DNA from 4 places in the Clostridium taeniosporum genome. Region 1 is predicted to be linked to each of the others. Evidence: riboswitches for the same ligand, from Rfam matches in the RefSeq annotation. Region 1 holds a riboswitch; each other region holds the start of a gene.

Region 1 (2,208 bases):
TAAATATTGATATTAAAGCACATATGCCCATTAAATAAGGGTAAAATAAATATTGCATTATAGCAAAAGGTGATATTGCTGCTAATCCAGCTGCTGAAATTAATTGAGCTCCATATGGAATTATTCCTTGGAATACACAAGAAAACATATCCATTATTCCTGCAACTCTTTTTGGTTCTAAATCAAATTCATCAGAAATATTTTTAGCTATTGGACCAACTGTTACTATTGCTATAGTATTGTTAGCAGTACATACATCAACTAAACTTACTAAAGTTGCTATTCCAAGTTCTGCATTTCTTTTATTCTTAAATCTTTTTAATCCTTTATTTAATATATACTCAATTCCACCATTTTCTTTAATTAAAGCAATTGTTCCTGCTATTAATAATGATATAATTATTAATTCACTCATTCCTGATATTCCAGTAGATATTGAACTACATAATCCAACCACATCAAAACTACCATAAATAAATCCAATAACTGCAGCAATTATTATTCCTACAAATAAAACTACCACAACATTTAATCCTATTAACGCTGATGCTATTACTACAATATATGGAATTATTTTTGCTAAACTATACTGTAATTCTTCTACACCTGCTGTAGCAGCATTTCTTGTTAATATTCCAAATATTATTGCTGTTAATATTGCAGCAGGAACCACTATTTTAAAGTTCATTTTAAACTTATCTCTCATTTCACAACCTTGAGTTCTTGTTGCTGCTATAGTAGTATCAGAAATTATTGATAAGTTATCTCCAAACATAGCTCCACTAACTACTGCACCAACCGATAAGGCAACTAATACGCCTGTTTTATCTGCTATACCAACAGCAATTGGTACTAATGCGACTATTGTTCCCATTGAAGTTCCAACAGAAAGTGCTATAAAACATGCTATTAAAAATAAACCTACTGTTAATAAATTAGTTGGTAAAATTGATAGACCTAGATTTACAGTAGAATCTACTGCTCCCATATCCTTAGCTACTTGGGCAAATGCTCCTGCCAATATGAATATTAATATCATCAATATTACATTGCTGTGTCCTGACCCTTTACAAAATATCTCCAATTTTTCATTTAATTTTTTTTCTCTATTCATAGCTAAAGCAACTACTGATGCTGCTGAAAATGGAATAATTACAGATACAGCATACATATCACCTGCGAGTATTGATACTCCTACATATACTATTAAAAATACTAATAATGGTAATAAAGATTTTATACTTGCTTTTTTCTTCATAAACTATTTCCTCCTTTTGTCATTTGAAACTTTTGATAAAAGAAATCCTTAGGCAATAGATGGAGATTTAGATTTATATAGAATTTCTACATATATAAATCCATCAACTGAATATATTATTTTTTATTCTTGTACAATTTTTTTGTTTAAATTATAATTTCTATTATTTATTTAAGTTATCCAAAATTTTAATTTATTATAAAAGAATAAAAAAATAAAAGCTTCCACCCAATAGTGAAGCTTTAAATATTCTCATACTATATTAGACTTCTTATCTAACGGGATTTGGCACCACACATTTAAAGTAAACTTTGTGCATTTACACATTAATTAACCTTAAAAGTAGGTTGCTGGGCTTCATAGGGCCAGTCCCTCCACCACTCTTGATAAGTATTCTTTTTTTCAATTATAATTTTAACAATATAATGATTATATGTCAATACTAAATATTAATAAAACTATTATTTAATTTATAATTTTATATATTATTATTAAATTTAAAGTGTTTTTATGAAAAAATATTGTATTTTTCTAACAATTTTAAAATTTTAATATTTACATTAATTATATCAACTTTAAAATTTTTTTATTCATCATTTTTTGTGTTATTTTAATTTTTGTTTTTATTTGTATATTTTGTGATTTTGAAATTAAAGGTATGTTGCATTAACGTTTATTATAATAAGGTATTTATACAATAATAAATTCTCCATTATAATAACTAAATTTAAAAAATAAAACTAATTCCTTATTATAATGGAGAATATTTTTAATCAATCTATGTTTATTAAATTTTATATTTTTCTAAATCATTCTTAAATGTCTCAGTAATTCCTTTAAAATCATGTATATTATCTATAAGTTTCTTAATTTCATTAGTGTAATTTATTACATTAGCACTTACTTCTTCTGAAGATGCTGAATTTTCTTGAGCAATAGCTGCTAATGAT
Region 2 (2,208 bases), 1.5 Mb from region 1:
TAGAAGAATTAAGAAGTCAAGGAGTTAAAGTTATCATACCTTATTTTCATTGGGGATCTGAAAGTGAATATGAAGCTGGGAGAAATCAAGTAGAATTAGCTAGATTTACAATAGATAGTGGAGCTGATGCAGTAATTGGATCTCATCCTCATGTTATTCAAACAATGGAAAATTATAAAGGAAAACTAATTGCTTATTCTATGGGGAATTTTTGTTTTGGTGGAAATTTTAATCCTAAAGATAAAAGAACTTTTATTTTACAAATAAAATGTAATTTAGAAAACAATGAATTGAATAATATGGAATATAAAGTTATTCCTACTATGATATCTTCTAGAAATGATAAAAATGATTATGTTCCAACTATTGCAAAAAGTAATAAAGAAGAAATATTAAAACTTTTAAATGAACTTTCACCAACATTAAATAATAAAATAATAGATGAATTTTTTATCATAGATGATTAATTGAAAAATATTTAAATAGGCCAATGAAACATTTTTAGTTATTTGAAATTCATTAAATTTATATAAGAAAATATATAATATTTTTAATTAATATAAAATATTATTGACAAATTTAAATTATGAAATTATAATTTAAAACATAAATTAAAAATTAATATTTGTTATATCTTATCAAGAGTGGTGGAGGGACTGGCCCTATGAAACCCGGCAACCAAATGATTAATTATCATTTATGGTGCTAAATCCTGCAACGTATATAGTTGATAGATGAGAGGGTAAATTTATTTAGTATATTAAGCGCTAGAGATTTATTCTCTGGCGCTTTATTTATTATTTATAAAATTTATAACAAAGTTAAAATTTATGCATAATTTAATTTACAATTTAGTTTGCAAACAATCATCAATAGGCAAAAAATAAAAAATATATTTTAATTTAGCAATAAAATGTGTAAAGGGGTGGTATCTAATGATAGAAGTTAGTAATTTAGAAAAAAATTTTGAGGAAATAAGAGTATTAAGCAATATTTCAATAAGCATAAAAGAAGGAGAGATTTATGGAATAATTGGACATAGTGGAGCAGGAAAATCTACATTACTTAGGTGTATTAATGGTCTTGAATCATACAACAACGGTTTTTTAAAAGTAATGGGGAATGATGTCTCTAATTTAAAAGGCAAAGATTTAAGAAGTTTTAGAAGAAACTTGGGGATGATTTTTCAAAACTTCAATCTTATACAAAGAAAAAATGTTTTTGATAATGTAGCTTTTCCATTAGAAATATGGAAATATAATAAAAACCACATTAAGTCTAAAGTTATGGGACTTCTTAAGTTAGTAGGTTTAGAAGAAAAAATAAATTCTAAACCATCTGAATTAAGTGGAGGTCAAAAGCAAAGAGTAGCTATTGCAAGAGCATTAGCATTAGAGCCTAAAATATTATTATGTGATGAAGCAACTTCAGCATTAGATCCTAAGACTACCAAAGATATACTATCATTACTTTTAAAAATAAATCAGGAACTGGGTATAACAATAGTTATTGTTACTCATCAAATGGAAGTAGTAAAAGAAATCTGTGAAAGAGTTACATTGCTTGAAGGTGGAAATATAAAATCTCAAGGTAAATGTGAGGAATTATTTTTAAAACCTAAATCATCTTTAAAGAAGTTTCTTGGAGAAGATGATGAAAATATATTACCTCAAAATGGAGCGAACATAAAAATATTTTTTTCTAATAATTTTTCAGAGAATGCTGTTATAACAAAGATGGCAAGAGAACTTAATATAGATTTTTCTATTGTATCTGGAAAATTAGAAAAATTTAGAGATATGATTCTAGGTGGAATAGTTATAAATATAAATGAATGTGATAAGGATAGAGTAATTAAATACTTAGAGAATAAGAAAATTTTGTTGGAGGTGATTAAATAATGCAAGAAATTATAATAATAGCTTTAAATCAAACATTAATAATGGTTTTAGCCTCTACAATATTTTCAGTTATATTAGGTTTTATTCCAGCAATGATTCTTACCATTACTTCAGATGATGGTTTAAAACCAAATAAATTTATATATTCCATTTTAGATTTTATAGTAAATACACTAAGAAGTTTTCCATTTGTGATATTAATGGTAATAATTATGCCATTAACCAAGTTATTAGTTGGTAAATCTACTGGTACACTAGCTGCTATAGTACCACTTACGATTGCAGCAGCACCTTTTGTTTCAAGAAT
Region 3 (2,208 bases), 1.1 Mb from region 1:
AGTTTTTATTAATTATCTAAAATTATATTAACTTTTAGATGTATTTTTTTATTTCTTCTACTTTATTTAATCTTTCCCATGGTAAATCAAGATCAGTTCTTCCAAAATGACCATAAGCAGCTGTTTGCTTAAATATAGGTTTTCTTAAATCTAAATCTCTTATTATAGCACCTGGTCTTAAATCAAATACTTTTTCTACAATTTCAACAACCTTATTTTCTGGCATTTTTCCTGTTCCAAAAGTATCAATTTCAATAGAAACTGGTTTTGCAACTCCTATAGCATAAGCTAATTGTATTTCTAATTTATCTGCAACACCTGCTGCAACTAAGTTTTTAGCTACCCATCTTGCTGCATAAGCTGCTGATCTATCAACCTTAGTTGAATCTTTTCCAGAGAATGCTCCACCACCGTGTCTTCCATATCCACCGTACGTATCAACTATTATTTTTCTTCCTGTTAATCCTGAATCTCCTTGTGGTCCACCTACAACGAATCTTCCAGTTGGATTTATAAAATATCTAGTTTCTGAATCTAATAATTCAGCTGGAACTACTGCATTTATTACATGTTCTTTTATATCTTTTTCTATTGTTTCTAATGACACTTCTTCGCCATGTTGAGTTGAAATAACTATCGTATCTATTCTTTTTGGTTTATTATTTTCATATTCAACAGTAACTTGTGTTTTTCCATCTGGTCTTAAATAACCTAAAGTACCATTCTTTCTTACCTCTGTAAGTCTTCTAGATAATTTATGAGCCATGTGGATAGGTAATGGCATATATGCTTCTGTTTCATTAGTAGCAAAACCAAACATCATACCTTGGTCCCCTGCACCTACTGCTTCTACATCATCTTTTTCACCTTTTCTAGATTCAAGAGCTTCATCAACTCCCATAGCTATATCTGATGATTGTTCATCTATTGTAGTCATAACTGCACAAGTATCACAGTCAAAACCATATTTAGCTCTATCATATCCTATTTCTCTAACTGTTTCTCTAACAACTTTTGGAATGTCAACATAACAATTAGTTGATATTTCTCCCATTACCATAACTAATCCTGTAGTAGTACATGTTTCACAAGCAACTCTTGCATTTGGATCTTTTTCTAAGATAGAATCTAAAATAGCATCGGAAATTTGGTCACACATTTTATCTGGATGCCCTTCTGTAACTGATTCTGATGTAAATAATCTTCTCATTTCTTTCTCCCTTCATTCTACTCTTTATCGTAATATTTTCTTAAATTCATACACAAAACTATAAATAATATAAAATTATTGAAAAATAACAAAATCGCAAACGACTGTTAATCATTGATTTTTTAGTCATTCATCATTTCCAAATCCAATTCAAAACTAATGATGCGACATATGATTATTTTTTTGATTTATTTCTTAATCTTCAAACAAAATATAATCTAAATTATCCACATATTATTTAGAAATATGAATTCCTAAATAACAAAAAAACTCTTCGATAAGAAGAGTACTAATTCAATAATCCTTTTCTTATCTTGTAGATTATGATTAATAAATCTACAGGAATTGGCACCTTGTGTAAACAGGTTGCCGGGTTTCATAGGGCCCTTTCCCTCCACCTCTCTCGATAAGAGTATATTAATTTAATTTTCATAGGTATTCTAGCATATCATATATACTTAGTCAACAATAATTTTTATTACTAAAATATTTTAATTTGTATTTAGAAGAAGATAATTAATTATAATTATTCTAATTTCTATTAATTAAAAATCTAATGTAAATAAAAAAAGAATAAACTAAAGTTTATTCTTTTTTGGTGGAGGAAGATGGATTCGAACCATCGAAACGAAACGTAACAGATTTACAGTCTGCCCCCTTTGGCCACTCGGGAATTCCTCCAGATTTGGAGCTGGCAATAGGAATCGAACCTACAACCTGCTGATTACAAGTCAGCTGCTCTACCGTTGAGCCATGCCAGCATAAATATTTATTTTTTTAAATTAATGGTGGGCACAACAGGGCTCGAACCTGTGACCCTCTGCTTGTAAGGCAGATGCTCTCCCAGCTGAGCTATGCGCCCATTAATTGGTGGAGGAAGATGGATTCGAACCATCGAAACGAAACGTAACAGATTTACAGTCTGCCCCCTTTGGCCACTCGGGAATTCCTCCAGATTTTTGAAGCTGGCAATAGGAATCGAACCTACAACCTGCTGA
Region 4 (2,208 bases), 780 kb from region 1:
AATTGTTCTTTATTAGGTTGAAGAAATCTTATATCAAACTTTGTAACCTTATCTCCATGCTCTCCATCAAGTAAGCAGCATCTTCTTATATATGGTGCTTTAACCTTTCTATGATCTAATTCAAAACTTTCTACTTTTTCCATTATTATATCCTCCTAAATAAATTAAATTTTGTTTACTGTTAATAAAATACTTTCTATACTTTTAGTTATTTTTTGAGCTATATATGGATTATTCATTATATACAAATGAATTCCATCCACACCTGTAGAAATTAAATCCACAATTTGTTCTACTGCATAAGCAATTCCTGCATCTCTTAATGCTTCTGGATTATGCTCGTATTTATCTATTATTTTTTTGAATTTATTAGGAAACGATGCTCCACTTAAAGATAAAATTCTTTCAATTTGTTTTTTATTTGTTACAGGCATAATACCAGCTTCAATTGGCAAATTTATATTAGCAGCACGAACCTCGTCTTGAAAATTATAATACAAATTGTTATCAAAAAACAACTGAGATATAAAATAAGATGCTCCTGAATATTCTTTCCTTTTCATACTTTCAATTTCTCTATAAAGTCCTTTATGCTCTATATGACCTTCTGGATAACAGGCTGCTGCTATATTAAAATTCCCATTATCATTTATATACTTAATTAATTCATTAGCATGATCTAACTCTCCTATAATTTTGCTTCCTATATCAATATCTCCTCTTAATGCAAGTATATTTTCTATATTGTTTTTTTCAAACTCTCTTAAATAATATTTTACATCTTTCTTATCTAAATTAATACAAGTTAAATGTGATACTGCTTCAATTCCATATTTATTCTTTATTAAAGAAGATAATTCAATAGTCTTACTATTTTTAACGCTTCCACCTGCCCCATAGGTAACGCTTATATAATCTGGACTTAATCCCTTCAAATCTTCTAATGTGTTATAAATAGTTTGTATGGATGATGTTGTTTTAGGTGGAAAAATTTCAAATGAAAAAACCGCCTTTTTATCTCTGAATAAATTTTTAATATTCATTTTTTTGCCCCCTTTTTATAAAAAATCGCTAAGCGACTGTAAAGAGTCGATTTTTTTAGCCATGCACCCTTTTCAAACGTAATTCAGTAATAATAATGATGCTACATATGATTATTTTTTATTCTTTAGGGATATTCCTAATATCTTTAAAATACAGTATTTTATAAGTTATCCACGGATCTTTCAATGATATAATTTCCCAAATAATAAAAAAATGCCTAAAGGATATTTCCTTTAGGCATAATAAACTTCTACACTAAATAAAATTACCCTTATCTATCAGTCACTTACTGCAGGATTTAGCACCATATATAAATTATATTGGTTGCCGGGTTTCATCGGGCCAGTCCCTCCACCACTCTTGATAAGAAATTATTTCTAATTATATAGTAATATAATTGCTTTGTAAAGTTTTATTTCAAATAAATTTTTTCTATTTTTACTTTTATTGTTAAGTTTTAATCAATAAAAGTACAATAGATATTAAACTAAAAACAGAACTTATTATCATTATGTAATTTACAACTTGTTTAGGTGTGAACCCTTTTTCTTCAAGCCTAAAATGTATCTGACTTCTATCTGCTTGATAAACAGGTTTTCCTTCTGAAAATCTTTTAAAAATAACAAATAAATTATCAAATATTGGTACAGCTAATGCTAAAATAGGAATAAACAAACTTAATACAGTAGCTTGTTTAAATGCACCATCTAATGCTATAACACTTAACATGAATCCTAAAAAATTAGCACCAGAATCTCCCATAAATACTTTTGCAGGATATCTGTTATAAAATAAAAATCCTACTATAGATCCTAAAAGTATTATGGATGTTTCAGCTGATACTTGCTGATTTAATACTATTGCAGCAATAAAAAAAGTTATGGATGAAATAAGAGAAATTCCCCCTGCCAACCCATCCATACCATCAGACCAGTTTATTACAGTTGTAACTCCAAATATCCAAGTAATCGTTAATAAAAACTGTATAGTCTTACTTAGCGCTATAAATTCCCCAGTGAATGGATTAGTAAATCCCAAAAATGCTATTCCTGCTTTAAAAACAAGCACAGCTGATAATAACTGAATGATTAGTCGTGGAAGTATAGCAAATTCTTTAAATCTTGTTTTATAATAATCATCTATAAGTCCTATTAATAGTATTGC

The links. A riboswitch is a leader RNA that binds a small molecule or an ion and turns the genes downstream of it on or off. The one in region 1 is predicted to bind S-adenosylmethionine.
Region 2: linked by a shared signal. The riboswitch ahead of BGI42_RS00585 (methionine ABC transporter ATP-binding protein) and the one ahead of BGI42_RS07475 (Na+/H+ antiporter NhaC family protein) in region 1 are both predicted to bind S-adenosylmethionine.
Region 3: linked by a shared signal. The riboswitch ahead of metK (methionine adenosyltransferase) and the one ahead of BGI42_RS07475 (Na+/H+ antiporter NhaC family protein) in region 1 are both predicted to bind S-adenosylmethionine.
Region 4: linked by a shared signal. The riboswitch ahead of metF (methylenetetrahydrofolate reductase [NAD(P)H]) and the one ahead of BGI42_RS07475 (Na+/H+ antiporter NhaC family protein) in region 1 are both predicted to bind S-adenosylmethionine.

The regions. Positions count from the first base shown of each region.
Region 1 is NZ_CP017253.2:1,606,227-1,608,434, reverse strand. It holds gene BGI42_RS07475 (Na+/H+ antiporter NhaC family protein) at 1-1,258, opposite strand, end outside; SAM riboswitch class I at 1,508-1,651, opposite strand; gene BGI42_RS07470 (heme NO-binding domain-containing protein) at 2,046-2,208, opposite strand, start outside.
Region 2 is NZ_CP017253.2:137,416-139,623, forward strand. It holds gene BGI42_RS00580 (CapA family protein) at 1-467, shown strand, start outside; SAM riboswitch class I at 633-741, shown strand; gene BGI42_RS00585 (methionine ABC transporter ATP-binding protein) at 936-1,901, shown strand; gene BGI42_RS00590 (methionine ABC transporter permease) at 1,901-2,208, shown strand, end outside.
Region 3 is NZ_CP017253.2:467,670-469,877, reverse strand. It holds gene metK (methionine adenosyltransferase) at 35-1,210, opposite strand; SAM riboswitch class I at 1,517-1,623, opposite strand; tRNA gene BGI42_RS02350 (tRNA-Tyr) at 1,807-1,891, opposite strand; tRNA gene BGI42_RS02345 (tRNA-Thr) at 1,897-1,971, opposite strand; tRNA gene BGI42_RS02340 (tRNA-Val) at 1,997-2,072, opposite strand; tRNA gene BGI42_RS02335 (tRNA-Tyr) at 2,079-2,163, opposite strand; tRNA gene BGI42_RS02330 (tRNA-Thr) at 2,174-2,208, opposite strand, start outside.
Region 4 is NZ_CP017253.2:2,383,588-2,385,795, forward strand. It holds gene BGI42_RS10940 (S-ribosylhomocysteine lyase) at 1-143, opposite strand, end outside; gene metF (methylenetetrahydrofolate reductase [NAD(P)H]) at 165-1,043, opposite strand; SAM riboswitch class I at 1,313-1,414, opposite strand; gene BGI42_RS10950 (MraY family glycosyltransferase) at 1,495-2,208, opposite strand, start outside.